2 regions of the Nanhaiella sioensis genome follow, and region 2 is predicted to be linked to the other one. Evidence: a T-box and tRNA genes for the amino acid it is inferred to sense, from the RefSeq annotation. Region 2 holds a T-box; the other holds one or more tRNA genes.
What was found. A T-box is a leader RNA that pairs with one kind of tRNA and senses whether it is charged. The one in region 2 lies ahead of ileS (isoleucine--tRNA ligase), so its partner is inferred to be a tRNA-Ile.
Positions count from the first base shown of each region.

Region 1: it has a tRNA-Ile gene. The T-box ahead of ileS (isoleucine--tRNA ligase) is inferred to sense a tRNA for this amino acid. The anticodon was not compared.

Region 1 covers NZ_JBKAEG010000001.1:3,428,680-3,435,285, reverse strand. Annotated here, with positions in the region: gene V1503_RS15900 (peptidoglycan D,D-transpeptidase FtsI family protein) at 1-1,498, opposite strand, end outside; gene V1503_RS15895 (MFS transporter) at 1,593-2,885, opposite strand; gene sodA (superoxide dismutase SodA) at 3,286-3,894, opposite strand; tRNA gene V1503_RS15885 (tRNA-Ile) at 4,157-4,230, opposite strand; gene V1503_RS15880 (DUF456 domain-containing protein) at 4,276-4,758, opposite strand; gene V1503_RS15875 (Na/Pi cotransporter family protein) at 5,048-6,606, opposite strand, start outside.
Region 2 covers NZ_JBKAEG010000001.1:2,783,496-2,790,101, reverse strand. Annotated here, with positions in the region: gene ileS (isoleucine--tRNA ligase) at 1-2,692, opposite strand, end outside; T-box leader at 2,987-3,223, opposite strand; gene clpP (ATP-dependent Clp endopeptidase proteolytic subunit ClpP) at 3,295-3,870, opposite strand; gene V1503_RS12845 (sigma-70 family RNA polymerase sigma factor) at 3,896-4,615, opposite strand; gene V1503_RS12840 (alkaline phosphatase) at 4,960-6,342, shown strand.

The DNA.
Region 1 (6,606 bases), 650 kb from region 2:
CTGTTTTTATTCCTAATCCGAATTGGTTAAAATAGTAGCGAAATAAATCAAACGCTTCTGGATTTGAAGGTATAGGTTGGTTTCTTTGATATTCTCCACCTAATAATGAAATTGCAATTTTAAACATATATACGTTTGATGACCTTTTAAGAGCATAAAGATCATTAATCCGGCCCATTACCTCCCATGATTTTTTTGGGGGAGAACCTTTAATATATAATACCTCGTCTAATTTGCTCTCACCAGGATTAACAACACCTGTTTCATACCCAGTTAACAAAGTTGCGCCTTTCACTGTTGATCCCATTTCAAAAGCTTCTTGAAACGTCCCGATAGCATAATCCCAAAGCTCTACTTCACCTTGTTCATTTGTCGTATATTGCTTTCCTGCTAACGATAGCACTTCTCCAGTTGATGGATTCATCATAACAACAAAAGCACGGTCTAAAAATGCAGATCCTGGCTTGCTTTTGGCATTTAATAATTCTTCTTCAATAATTTTTTCAACAGCAATTTGCAAATCCATATCAATAGAAAGAACAAGATCTTTACCGTTTTCACCTTCAGTAATTACTTCCTGATCAAGTGGATTGCCTGCCTTGTCTGTAATATTTTTTACCTTCTCTTTTTGTCCATGTAACACTTCTTCGTATTGCTTCTCAATATAGCTTTTACCTACACGGTCATTACGACTATATTCTTTGGCGACATAATAGTCTTCTACTTCAGAAGGTAATCCTTCCTTTGAAGATGTAATATTTCCCAATACTGTTCGAAAGGTATCACCGTATGGGTATTCACGTAACCAATCTGTGGTCGTATCCACACCAGGCAATTGAGCTAAATGTTCACTTACAACTGCATACTCTTCTTCAGTAACTTCATCATTTTCATTTTCACTTCTACTTTTGACGATTTGTGGTGTGAGTGCATATCCACTGAATTCTCTATATATTGCTAAGACTTCTAACTCTTGTCCAGTTATTGTGGCAAGTTCCTCTTCAGTGATTCTATCAAGCTGAAGCTTATATATATCTTTTGCTTCAAGTTCACCGTCATCTTCTTTATTTAATTCTTCTTTTGTTATTTTTTCTAAAGCTTCTTCAGGGTGTGTTAACAGCCAAAAGTCTTTTTTATCACGTTCAGTTACACTTTCAGTATCCTTATCAATAAATATTGCAAGATCTCTCGCAACCTCGAGACGCTCTTCCGCTGTTGTACCTTGAAAACCTGTATATGTAATCGCGTTTAACGGTATATTATCCACAATGACATTACCGTTCCTATCATATATTTTTCCTCTTGGAACGGATGCACTAACAGTCACCTCTTCCTTTTTTTCAATTTCACGTTTGTAATCTTCCCCGTAAACGATCTGAGTAAGACCAAGCTTTAAAATCAGGGTAGAAAATAGTAAAAAAACGATAAAAAATAGCACATTCAACCGAAATGGGAGATGATTCCTTTTCTTTTTACTTTTTTTCTGTTTCTTTTTCATTCATTCACCTACTACATTAATTATTTCATTAATATTTATTTTATATAATAGCAGCTGAATTTTCCATTGTTAAAATATGAAAAAGGCAATTCAACTATACAGATGAACCACCTTCTCGATTTCCAACTTGTTGAGTACATTCGTCAGCTTGTTTATTTGATTCTACATTTTTTTCATCTACAAACTCGATATTTCTTATAAAAAGATAAATGAACGCATGGCCAGTACCTATGACGGCTAACAAGATAGGAATACTTACTTGTTCATCAAAAAAAGATACTGCAATTAAAAATAATAAAATTGAGACAATCCTTCCACCATTTAAAAACAACTCACGTACAACTATATATTCAATTCTCATTTGTGCTGCATTCCACCCCTTGCCAATAACATCATAAGTTAATGAAATGTATGGAACTAAAAGCATCGGATAAGCAATTGCGATGGCGATAGCATACATGATGAGCTTTGTATAAGTGACATGAAATAATATTAAAAAAATGGACATATATAGCAACAAGCCACCTATTAAGATTGCCTTTTTTCGATATTTTTGTTTTATTAATCGCGTTGCTAAATAATATGCAACAAATGAAATTGCTGAATTTACTAATCCAAATGTCCCTAGAGCTAATTCACTATTCGTTGTAATAAATACTAAGACAGAAACAACAAAGACAAAGGTTCCTTCTCGTACACCTTGAAAAAAGTGCGCATTAGTAATATTTGCCCAATTCTTGTTATGCCTTCGTTCTTGGATGATCCTCTTTAATACAAAGTCACCTTCTGCTGCTCTTGGTTGTAAAAACAAGCTAAATATTACAGCTCCGATAAATAATGCAAGAGATATTGAAAAAATAACAGTGTATCCTGTGAATTTTTCCATCCTAGATATAATAAAACCTGCAGCTATGGGACCGATCATCCCTCCAAATGAAGTAACAATTCCTAAAAAGCCATTAAAAAAATCACGTGTTTCTGGTTCAGTTATTTCGAAGGTAAGAACATTATAAGCCAACCAATAAAACCCGTAACCAATTCCAAGCAGTCCCCCAAGAACGATTAAATACCGAGATGCTTGATCACCAAAAAAAAGAACGGCTATAAAAAATATTGCAAGAAATGTTACACCTAGCCTTAGTACGAGAACGCGATCGATCTTCTTTGCCCATCTTCCCGCTACTATAAATGTTAATGGTTGCATAATAACAATTGATAAGTTGTAAATCCCTAAATCTTTAAATTGACCTGACTGCTTCCATAAATACACATTTACGAATGTATTTGATAAAGCAATACTTAATGCATACAGCCCTCCAATTATTAATAATAATAGTAAATCCTTATTAACATCCACATCACCAATTAACTTGCGTAAAGCCGACATTGAAAAACTCCCCTTCTTTATCTACAAAGTAGTTTTCCAATTAGGCGATTTAGTTATGTATATAGAAATAGGCTTTTTAAATGTATGACATGTATGAAGCAGGAAAAAATTGTTGCCGTATTAATCATAAACACGAACACAACTATTAATATTTTGACAAATAAACGTAACATCAATTGGATTTATTAAACAACATTAGCAATGGCTTTATCCGTAAACTGTTGCTTATATATATTAATTATTAAATGTGTATGAGAAGAAAAAATGCCCCAAACGTTAGTTATATTCGTGTTTAACTTTTATTGAAAGACAATAATTTATGCCGAAAAACAACCTAAGTAAAAGTTTATAACAAAAAAACAACAGAGGTTATACCCTCTGTTGTTTTTTTGTTTCCTATTTACTTCGCAGCTGAATAAAGCTTAGCTACTTCATCCCAATTTACAACATTCCAAAAAGCTGAAATGTAATCAGGGCGACGGTTTTGATAGTTTAAGTAATATGCATGCTCCCATACATCTAATCCAAGAATTGGCGTTTTTCCATCCATAAGTGGAGTATCTTGGTTTGGTGTGCTCGTCACTTCTAGCTCACCGTTGTTAACAACTAACCATGCCCAGCCTGAACCAAATCGAGTAGCGCCAGCTTTTGCAAACGCTTCTTTGAAGCTATCAAAGCTTCCGAACTTATTGTTTATCTCATCTGCAAGCTCACCAGTAGGTGCGCCCCCACCATTTGGAGATAAAATCGTCCAGAATAAGCTATGGTTCGCATGACCACCACCATTGTTACGTACTGCAGTACGAGCAGCTTCAGGAACAGCGTCCAAGTTACTCATTACATCTTCAATGCTTTTGCTTAGAAGTTCTTCATTTCCTTCTAATGCAGCATTAAGATTTGTTACATATGCATTGTGATGTTTTGTGTGATGAATTGTCATCGTTTCTTTGTCAATGTGAGGTGCTAATGCATCATATTCATAAGGTAATTTTGGTAATTCAAATGCCATAATAATTCCTCCTCAAATTATGTAATGAACTGTGTTCAATCATAGACTTTTGAACACAAAATGTGAACTGTGCAACATTCATTTTCATAATTACTAAACATGAATGTTTCTTAAGTCCGTTGCTTATAGATTAGCAAATTTTCCACAATATTTCAATTAATTTGCTTGTAACAAACCCTAATTTACTATATGTATTTTTAACTCTTCTCATTCAATCAAACTAAAAAAAGCCTTCAATATATTCCTGAAAGGCTTGCTTAGATGGACCCTGCAGGACTCGAACCTGCGGCCGGACGGTTATGAGCCGTCAGCTCTAACCAACTGAGCTAAGGGTCCATGTCAAAAGCTCCATATAACCATACTAACATTGTAAAACTTTCTTTACAAAGCAGTAAATAAAAAATATATAATCATAATAAATTGGATGAACCCTTTTGCCACTACACCACTTAAAAATCCAAATAATGACCCTAAGCCAATTTTTGTCGCCTCTTTTACATTTTTCTTGTGAACAACTAACTCTGCTATAACAGCACCTAGAAATGGCCCGAGAATGATCCCAGCTACTGGTATTACAAAAGGTCCTACTAGTAAGCCAACTGTACTACCCCATACAGCGGCTTGGCTCCCACCTAGCTTTTTGACACCGATTAGATTTGCTGCATAATCAGCACCAAATAATAACAAAACAAAAGTTCCTTGGATCATCCAAAATAACGTTGAAAATTGCTCAAAGCTAATTAGAAACCCATAAATTAAGAACCCTGCTACGATAAAAAGTACACTTGGAATAATCGGATATATTAAACCCACAAAAGAAATGATAAAACAGCAAATCACTATTATCCAAATCAATAACTCCATCACCAAGCCTCCTGTACTTGTTAATAGCAATTTCATACTAGCACCGATTGTTTATGTAAGTCAATTAACTTACAAGGCTCTGTTGTTGCTATTTTTACTAAATATGGACGGTATATTGAGTATTGTAAGAGCAAATGTTAAAGCAGCAAAATGCCACGAACACTAGGTGTATACTTGCTTAAATCTCTGGAACGGAACAATGAATTGAAAAATAGCGTATAACAAAGAGGTATATTAAAAATCCAATTTCGATTTCCAACATACCTCTCTTGTGATTATATGATTATTTTTACTCTCCTAATACCGCTTCAGCGATATTAACAGCGTGATCACCTATACGTTCTAAATTACTTACGATGTCCACAAATACGATTCCAGCTTGTCCAGAGCATTTGCCTTCATTTAATCGTAAAATATGCTTTTTACGCAATGTTCTTTCCATCTTATCAATCTTGTCTTCTTTCTTCACAACTTCTCGTGCTAATTCTTTATCGTTTTCTTCAAGAGATTGAATTGATTCTTTCACAGTAGAAATTGTTAATTCAAACATTTCTTTTAAATCAGCTTTTGCTAAATCAGTCATCTTCACTTTATTTGATAGCTGATAATCAACTAACTCCACAATATTCTCAAAATGATCACCTATACGTTCAATATCTCGTACGGTATCCATTAACACTGAGTGCTCTTCTGATTCATTTTGTGACAATGAAGCTGAAGAGAGTAATACTAAATAATCAGTAATTTTCCGGTCTAAATTATTGATGGCACTCTCTAGTTGCATAGATAGATCAGCATGTTTCTGCAAATTGCTATTTAAATATTTATGTGACTCTTCTAAACCTAGAGTAGCAAACTCACCCATTCTAACAACTTCTTCTTTCGCTTGACCTAATGCAATAGATGGTGATTGCTCAATAAAGTTAGGATCCAAATGCTTAGCTTTATATTCCACTACCGAATCATTACCAGGTATAAGTTTTGTTACAATATATGCCAACACACCTATAAACGGTAATTGAATCAACGTATTCGTTATATTAAACGCTCCATGCGCGAATGCTATGGTCATTTCTGGGTTTAAATTAAATGCCTCTTGCAGCATAATAACCAATTGTGTATAGAGCTTCAATCCAACTAGAAATATGGTTGCTCCAACCAAATTAAATAATACGTGTGTCAGAGCAGCTCGCCTAGCTGCAACTGATGCTCCAATTGAAGCTAATATCGCAGTGATCGTTGTACCAATATTATCACCAAATAAAACAGGCAATGCAGCATTTAAACTCAACAGACCTTGACCATACAATTCCTGTAATATCCCAATGGTTGCACTCGAACTTTGCACGATGACAGTAAAGATTGTTCCAATAGCTACTCCAAGAATTGGAATTTCACTCATGTTCACTGTTAACTCAGCAAACGATTCGAGTGAACGTAGTGGCTTCATCCCCGAACTCATTAGTTTCAAACCATAAAAAAGTGCACCAAAGCCAAATACTACTTGACCTAAATTGTGAATTTTCTTATTTTTGAAGAAAAAGAGTAAGAGAGCCCCTACTGCTATAATCGGTAGAGCGTAATTTGACAATTTGATACCGATAATAAATGCAGTAACAGTCGTCCCAATATTTGCCCCCATGATTACACCAATTGCTTGCCTTAAAGTCATAAAGCCAGCACTGACTAAACCAACTGTAATAACAGTTGTACCTGAGCTACTTTGAATTAACACTGTTACAATAATACCAGCTAAGACACCCATAAATGGGTTGGTCGTAAAGCGGTCTAAAATATCTCTTAATTTGTCACCTGCGGATTTTTGCAGTCCATCTCCCATGTACTTAA
Region 2 (6,606 bases):
TTTCTAACAGAGCTGCCACTTTACTTGCTGATTGACTCTGAAGATACTGATGAATGTGACTGCTGTATTTGCCATATTTAGAGCCAGCTTTTTTAAAATTTAACTTTAAGGAATAATGAAAATATCGACTCTCATTACTCTCATTCATAATCACTTTAACATTTAATTCTTCTTTAATGATGTCAGTATGACTTTGTAACCATGTGAACTTCTCATCTTTGGTCATGATAATAAGCTGTTGAAGTGGCTGTTTCACTTTCAATCCTGCATTATTCCGAGCTTGCCTTCCGAGTTCTACAATTTGGCGTGTTGCATCCATTTCAAGTTCAAGCTGACGATTAATGATTGTATCATCCACTACAGGATAGTCGCTTAAGTGTACACTTTCTCCCGTCAAGTTCTCAAAAACATCATCGGCAACAAAAGGAGTGAACGGAGCTAACAATTGACTGCTTTTCGTTAGCACTTCATAAAGCGTCGCATATGCAGCTAGCTTATCATCGTCCATTCCCTCACGCCAAAAACGCTGGCGCGTTCTTCTTACATACCAATTGCTTACTTCATCCATAAAAGTATTTAATAACCTTGCAGCTAAAGTGAATTGGTAATCATCAACATACAACTTTACTCCTCGGATCGTACTATTTAAGCGAGATAATACCCAATGATCTAAGCTCGTATAATGAACATTTGTAAATAAATTAGGTGAGATTTGATCAATGCTTGCATATAAAGTATAAAAACTATGCACATTTACAAACGTGTCAACGAGCTTAGACTTAGCTTCAGCAACGACTGCTTTGGAAAAACGCTTCGAGTTCCAAGGAGCACTGTCTGCTATAAGCGCCCACCTTAACGCATCCGCACCAAATTCTTCAATTAATTCTAGTGGATCAAGAACATTCCCTTTACTTTTAGACATCTTTTGGCCGTTTTCATCGAGAATATGACCGAGTGAAAGTACTCTTTTATACGGAGCTTTTCCTGTGAATAATGTCGAGATTGCTAACAAACTATAAAACCAACCTCTAGTTTGATCAATACCTTCAGCAATAACATCAGCAGGAAATTGATCTTTAAACAATTCTCCGTTCTCAAATGGGTAGTGGTGTTGGGCAAATGGCATTGAGCCACTGTCAAACCATACATCCACTACCTCTGGAGTACGGTTCATATTGCCCCCACAGCTTCGACATTCAACCTTCACATCGTCAACATAAGGTTTATGCAGTTCCAAATCTTTATCAACATGCTCTACACTGTTCGCTTGCAACTCCTGAATGCTTTTTGGGACAAATTGTTGATCGCACTGTTCACATGTCCAAATGTTTAGAGGTGTTCCCCAATATCGATTTCTACTTATATTCCAATCAACAACATTTTCTAAAAATTTACCGAACCTTCCGTGCTTCACATGTTCTGGGTGCCATGTCACCTGTTCGTTATTGCTAAGTAAGCGATCCTTCACAGCAGTCATTTTAATGAACCAGCTATCTGTCGCATAGTACAGTAACGGTGAGTCACACCTCCAACAAAAAGGATAGCTATGCTCATATTTTTGCTTATGAAACAAAAGATTGTTTGCTGCTAAATATTTGATGATATCTACATCACAATCTTTCACAAACCTCCCTGCAAACATCGGAAGGTCATCTGTGTAACGACCTGATTCATTGACTACATTGACGAAGCTTAACTCATATTGTTGTGCAGCGCGATAATCATCTTCTCCATATGCTGGTGCAATATGGACGACACCCGTTCCGTTACTATCAGTTACAAAATCCGCCTCAATAACAATATGACCCTTCTCTACAGGGATGTTGTCAAATGGAGCGTCATACGCTATTCCTACTAGCTCATCCCCCTTCATTCGTGAAAGAAGTTGATAATTTTCTTGTAGTACATTTTCAGCTAATGCTTCTGCTACGTAATACACCTCTTTACCTTTTTTAGCTTTTACATAGGTTATTTGAGGATTAATAGCTAAAGCAACATTTGCAGGAAGCGTCCAAGGTGTTGTCGTCCAACCAAGAAGATATTCATGTTCACGATCTTTGATAGGAAATTTAACAGTTACACTTAAATCCTTTACATCTTTATATCCTTGTGCAACTTCATGGGAGCTTAACGATGTTTGGCAACTAGGACAATATGGTGACACACGATGTCCTTTATATAAAAGTCCTTGCTCATGAATCGTTCCAAGAATATGCCATACACTTTCGATATAACTATTTTCTAATGTCACATACGGGTCCTCTACATCCACCCAATAGCCAATTAGCTCTGTAAAGGTGCTCCATTGTTGTTCATAAGCAAACACACTTTCTTTACACTTGTTTATAAATTTTTCGATCCCATATTTTTCGATATCATGCTTACCCGATATTCCTAATTGCTTTTCAACACCTAATTCTACAGGTAAACCATGTGTATCCCATCCTGCTTTGCGTAACACTTTATATCCAGCCATCGTTTTATAACGTGCGACTAAATCTTTAATAACACGACCTAACACGTGCCCTGCATGGGGTAAGCCATTTGCAGTGGGCGGTCCTTCGTAAAATACAAAGCTTGTGCTTTCTTCTCTATTGCTAATTGATTGTTTAAATGTATCCTCTTTTTTCCAACGTTGTTGGACTCTCTTTTCTCTATCGCTTGCTTGTTCTTTCACATCAACCTTTCTCACAGTACCACTCCTTTTAATTTTAGCTGTTTCGTATTATTGTTTTCGTTTTGAAAGTTTCATGGCAACTTCATACCATGAATAACTGTTGTAATTTAATAAGGCTGTTTTCACATTGATTGTTGCTTTTCGTTCTTAGATATATAGGACCTATACTTCTAGAGTTCGTACCATCTTATCTACTTCATACTGTCCATATTTAGTAAAAATAACAACAAAGCTTATGACAAGAGCCTTTAATAAACGTAACAATGGATACGAAAAGAGCTTAAAAGCACACAAAAAACCCCATCCCTATAAAGGGACGGGGTATCCGCGGTACCACCCTTTTTCTATCGACGCCGGTCAATAGCACTTAGCAACGTACAATCATACGTGTTCCTATTAACGGGGGAAATCCGTTCAAGCTTACTTCATTCAGCTTGACTTCTCGGAGATGATTGTTCAACTAAAGTCCGAACGCTAGCTTTCAGCACCTACTAGCTCTCTGGAGGACGGATCATTTAGTTTACTTGTTCTCGTCATCAAATTTTGTGTGCTTTTATTAAAAAGTATATTAATGGATATTTATTTTGGTGTCAAGAAATTTCTCATACACTTGCTGATTAGTTAATGATGTCATCAATAAGCCCATATTCCTTTGCTTCTTTTGCACTCATGAAATTGTCTCTATCTGTATCTCTAGACACCTTATCGAGTGATTGCCCTGTCCGATCAGCAATGATTTGATTAATATGTGATCGAAGCTTGACAATTCGGTTAGCTGAAATTTCTATATCTGTCGCTTGACCTTTAGCACCTCCTAAAGGCTGATGAATCATAATTTCACTATTTGGAAGCGCATAACGTTTCCCTTTTGTTCCACCAAGTAAAAGCATTGCACCAAAGGATGCCGCCATACCAGTGCATATCGTTCGTACATCAGGTTGGATATATTGCATCGTATCAAAAATCGCAAAACCTGCTGAAGTCGAACCTCCTGGACTGTTAATATAGAGTGAAATATCTTTCTCTTCATCATTAGCTTGTAAAAATAATAGCTGTGCTACTACACTTTGAGCCATATGGTCATTAATTTCTTCACTAACCATAATAATACGATCCTTCAAAAGCCTTGAGTATATATCATAGGAACGCTCTCCACGACTTGTTTGTTCAATGACATAAGGTATTGTACTCATTTCTTTCCTCCATCATCATATTTATCTAAGCTGCCATAGAAATTATGCCAGCCCGAGAGGATATTGGACGTATCAACTTACTATTACATACTGGCTTTTCACTATCACTACTTAGAGAATCAATACTTGGAATCACGCGGATAAGTATTTCAGGATCTTGCATTTTTAATGACAAATAAAGTGAAGTGATTAACTGTTCTTGTTCTTGCTCTGGCCACAAGCAATGAACTGGTGACAATGGATCATCAAGTGAAATGTTTTTTATCCGCTTTTTTCCACGATGAAGTATACTTTTAACAGCCGTTTCTGTCGTTGTTAAAATATTTGCAATTTCAGTAATTTGATATTGAAATGCTTCCTTTAAAATAAAAACGACTGCTTGCTTTGGTGTTAATTTTGACACTAATTTTTGGATGATATCTAAAGAATGCTCTAAGTGATCAACGTCAGTAACAATCGTTTCTGGAGTAGATTCAATTGTTTCTCGCTGTCTTTTTCGACAACTATCAATCCATTGGTGATAAGCTATTTTATTTAACAATGCGGAATTCATATCAGGCAAATCCTTATACCGCTGTAGTGCCTTGAGCAATGTTTCTTGTACAAGGTCATCCCCATCCCAACTATTTTGAGAAAGAAAATGACAGTATTTTGTTAGCTTTTGATAATGCTTTTCTAATTCATTTAATGACAAGGCTGCATGTTGATCGTCCAAGTTCGTGCAAGATTTAGCATTTGTGTACACATCTACTCCTCCTTTTTGCACCTCTCAATATATAAAACGAATAACGATAAAAAAAAGATACGGGTGATAAAATTTTTTCATGCCTTTTTTTTAAACAAACTTAAAAGCAAGATCATGAATTAGAAGTCTTTACTAACAACATCACAGTTAATCAAAGGTCATCCTTCTAGCTTAGTATTCTCTTTTAAAGTACGTTTCACCATTAGTCATTATTCGGTCAATAACATCCCATTATTTTACCGATTTACATTTTATTTACTAAATGTTAGTAATTTATCAATACCTCTTTTACATTTTTCTCTTAAACTATTATATGATCAAACATATAGGGAGGAAATAATGTTATGAAAAAATGGCATTGGAAGAAGTCACTGTTACCTGTGGCACTTGTTAGTACATTAACAGTAAGCAGTATCGGCCTTTTGCATGGTGAAGAAAAAGTTGTTAATGCAGCCTCATCAAAAAATGGCAAAGTAAAGAATGTGATCTTTATGGTCGGTGACGGAATGGGTGTTCCTTATATGACAGCTCTTCGTTATATGAATGATAATCCAGACACGATAAAATATGAAGAAACAGCTTTCGATCCATACTTAGTGGGATTACAAACTACATACCCAGACGATCATGAAGAAAATGTTGTTGATTCTGCTGCAGCGGCAACTGCAATGTCTGGTGGAGTAAAAACATATAATGGCGCTATTGCTGTAGATAACGATAAATCAGATGTAAAAACAATTCTTGAGCAAGCAAAAGAAGATGGTATGGCAACAGGTTTAGTAGCTACATCACAAATCAATCACGCAACACCTGCTGCATATGCTGCTCACGATGATTCTAGAAAGAATTACGATCAAATCGCTGATGATTATTATGATGACCTCATTAACGGAGAGCATAAAGTGGACGTATTACTTGGAGGCGGTACATCATACTTTGAACGCGAAGACCGCAATTTAACTAAGTTATTCCAAAAGGATGGATATAGTTATGTTACAACACGTGATGAATTGTTAAAAGATAAAAACGACCAAATTCTAGGTTTATTTGCTCCAAAAGGTATGGACAAAATGATTGACCGTACTGCTGACATTCCTTCTTTACAAGATATGACAAAAGCAGCAATTGACCGCTTAAGAAAGGATAAAGACGGCTTTTTCCTAATGATAGAAGGCAGTCAAATAGATTGGGCGGGTCACGATAATGATATCGTCGCAGCGATGAGCGAAATGCAAGATTTTGAAAATGCCTTTAAAGAAGTGATTGAGTTTGCGAAAAAAGATGGTGACACACTTGTTGTTGTGACAGCTGACCATTCAACTGGAGGATTCTCTATCGGCGCTAACGGTGTTTATAATTTCTTCGTTGAACCGATCAAAGCATTTAAGAAAACGCCTGATTTCATTGCTAATGAAATTGTTGAAGGATTAGAGGTAGAAAAAGCCCTAAGTAAGTACATCGATTTAGAATTAACTAAAGAAGAAATACATGCTGTAAAAGATGCTGCTAAAGCTGAAGAAGATACATTGACTGTTATTGACAATGCTATCGAAGCTATCGTAAATACTCGTTCTCTATCTGGCTGGACGACAAGTGGACATACTGGTGAAGAAGTACCAGTATATGCATATGGTCCTCAAAAGGAACTATTTGCAGGCTTCATTGACAATACAGACCACGGAAAAATCATTGCAGAATTATTAGAAGTTAAGAACAAGAAAAAGTAGGTTTTAAGAGGGTGCTATCATTTGATGGTACCCTCTATCTTATATTTATGTGAAAATTTTGAGCGCTTGTGGTCTTCAAAATGAAGCAATTAGTCAGGCTTACTCACCCTTCCACCATTTGTCTGTTCGATATTTCCACAGCAGTGGTTGCTACTCTAAGAAATAAAAACTTGTAAAAATGGCGTTTCGTCTTACTTTTTTAAAGCGATGACAATGGCAGAGAACCCCAATTGGTCTTGTGATTTCTTACAAACAGCCGCAAAG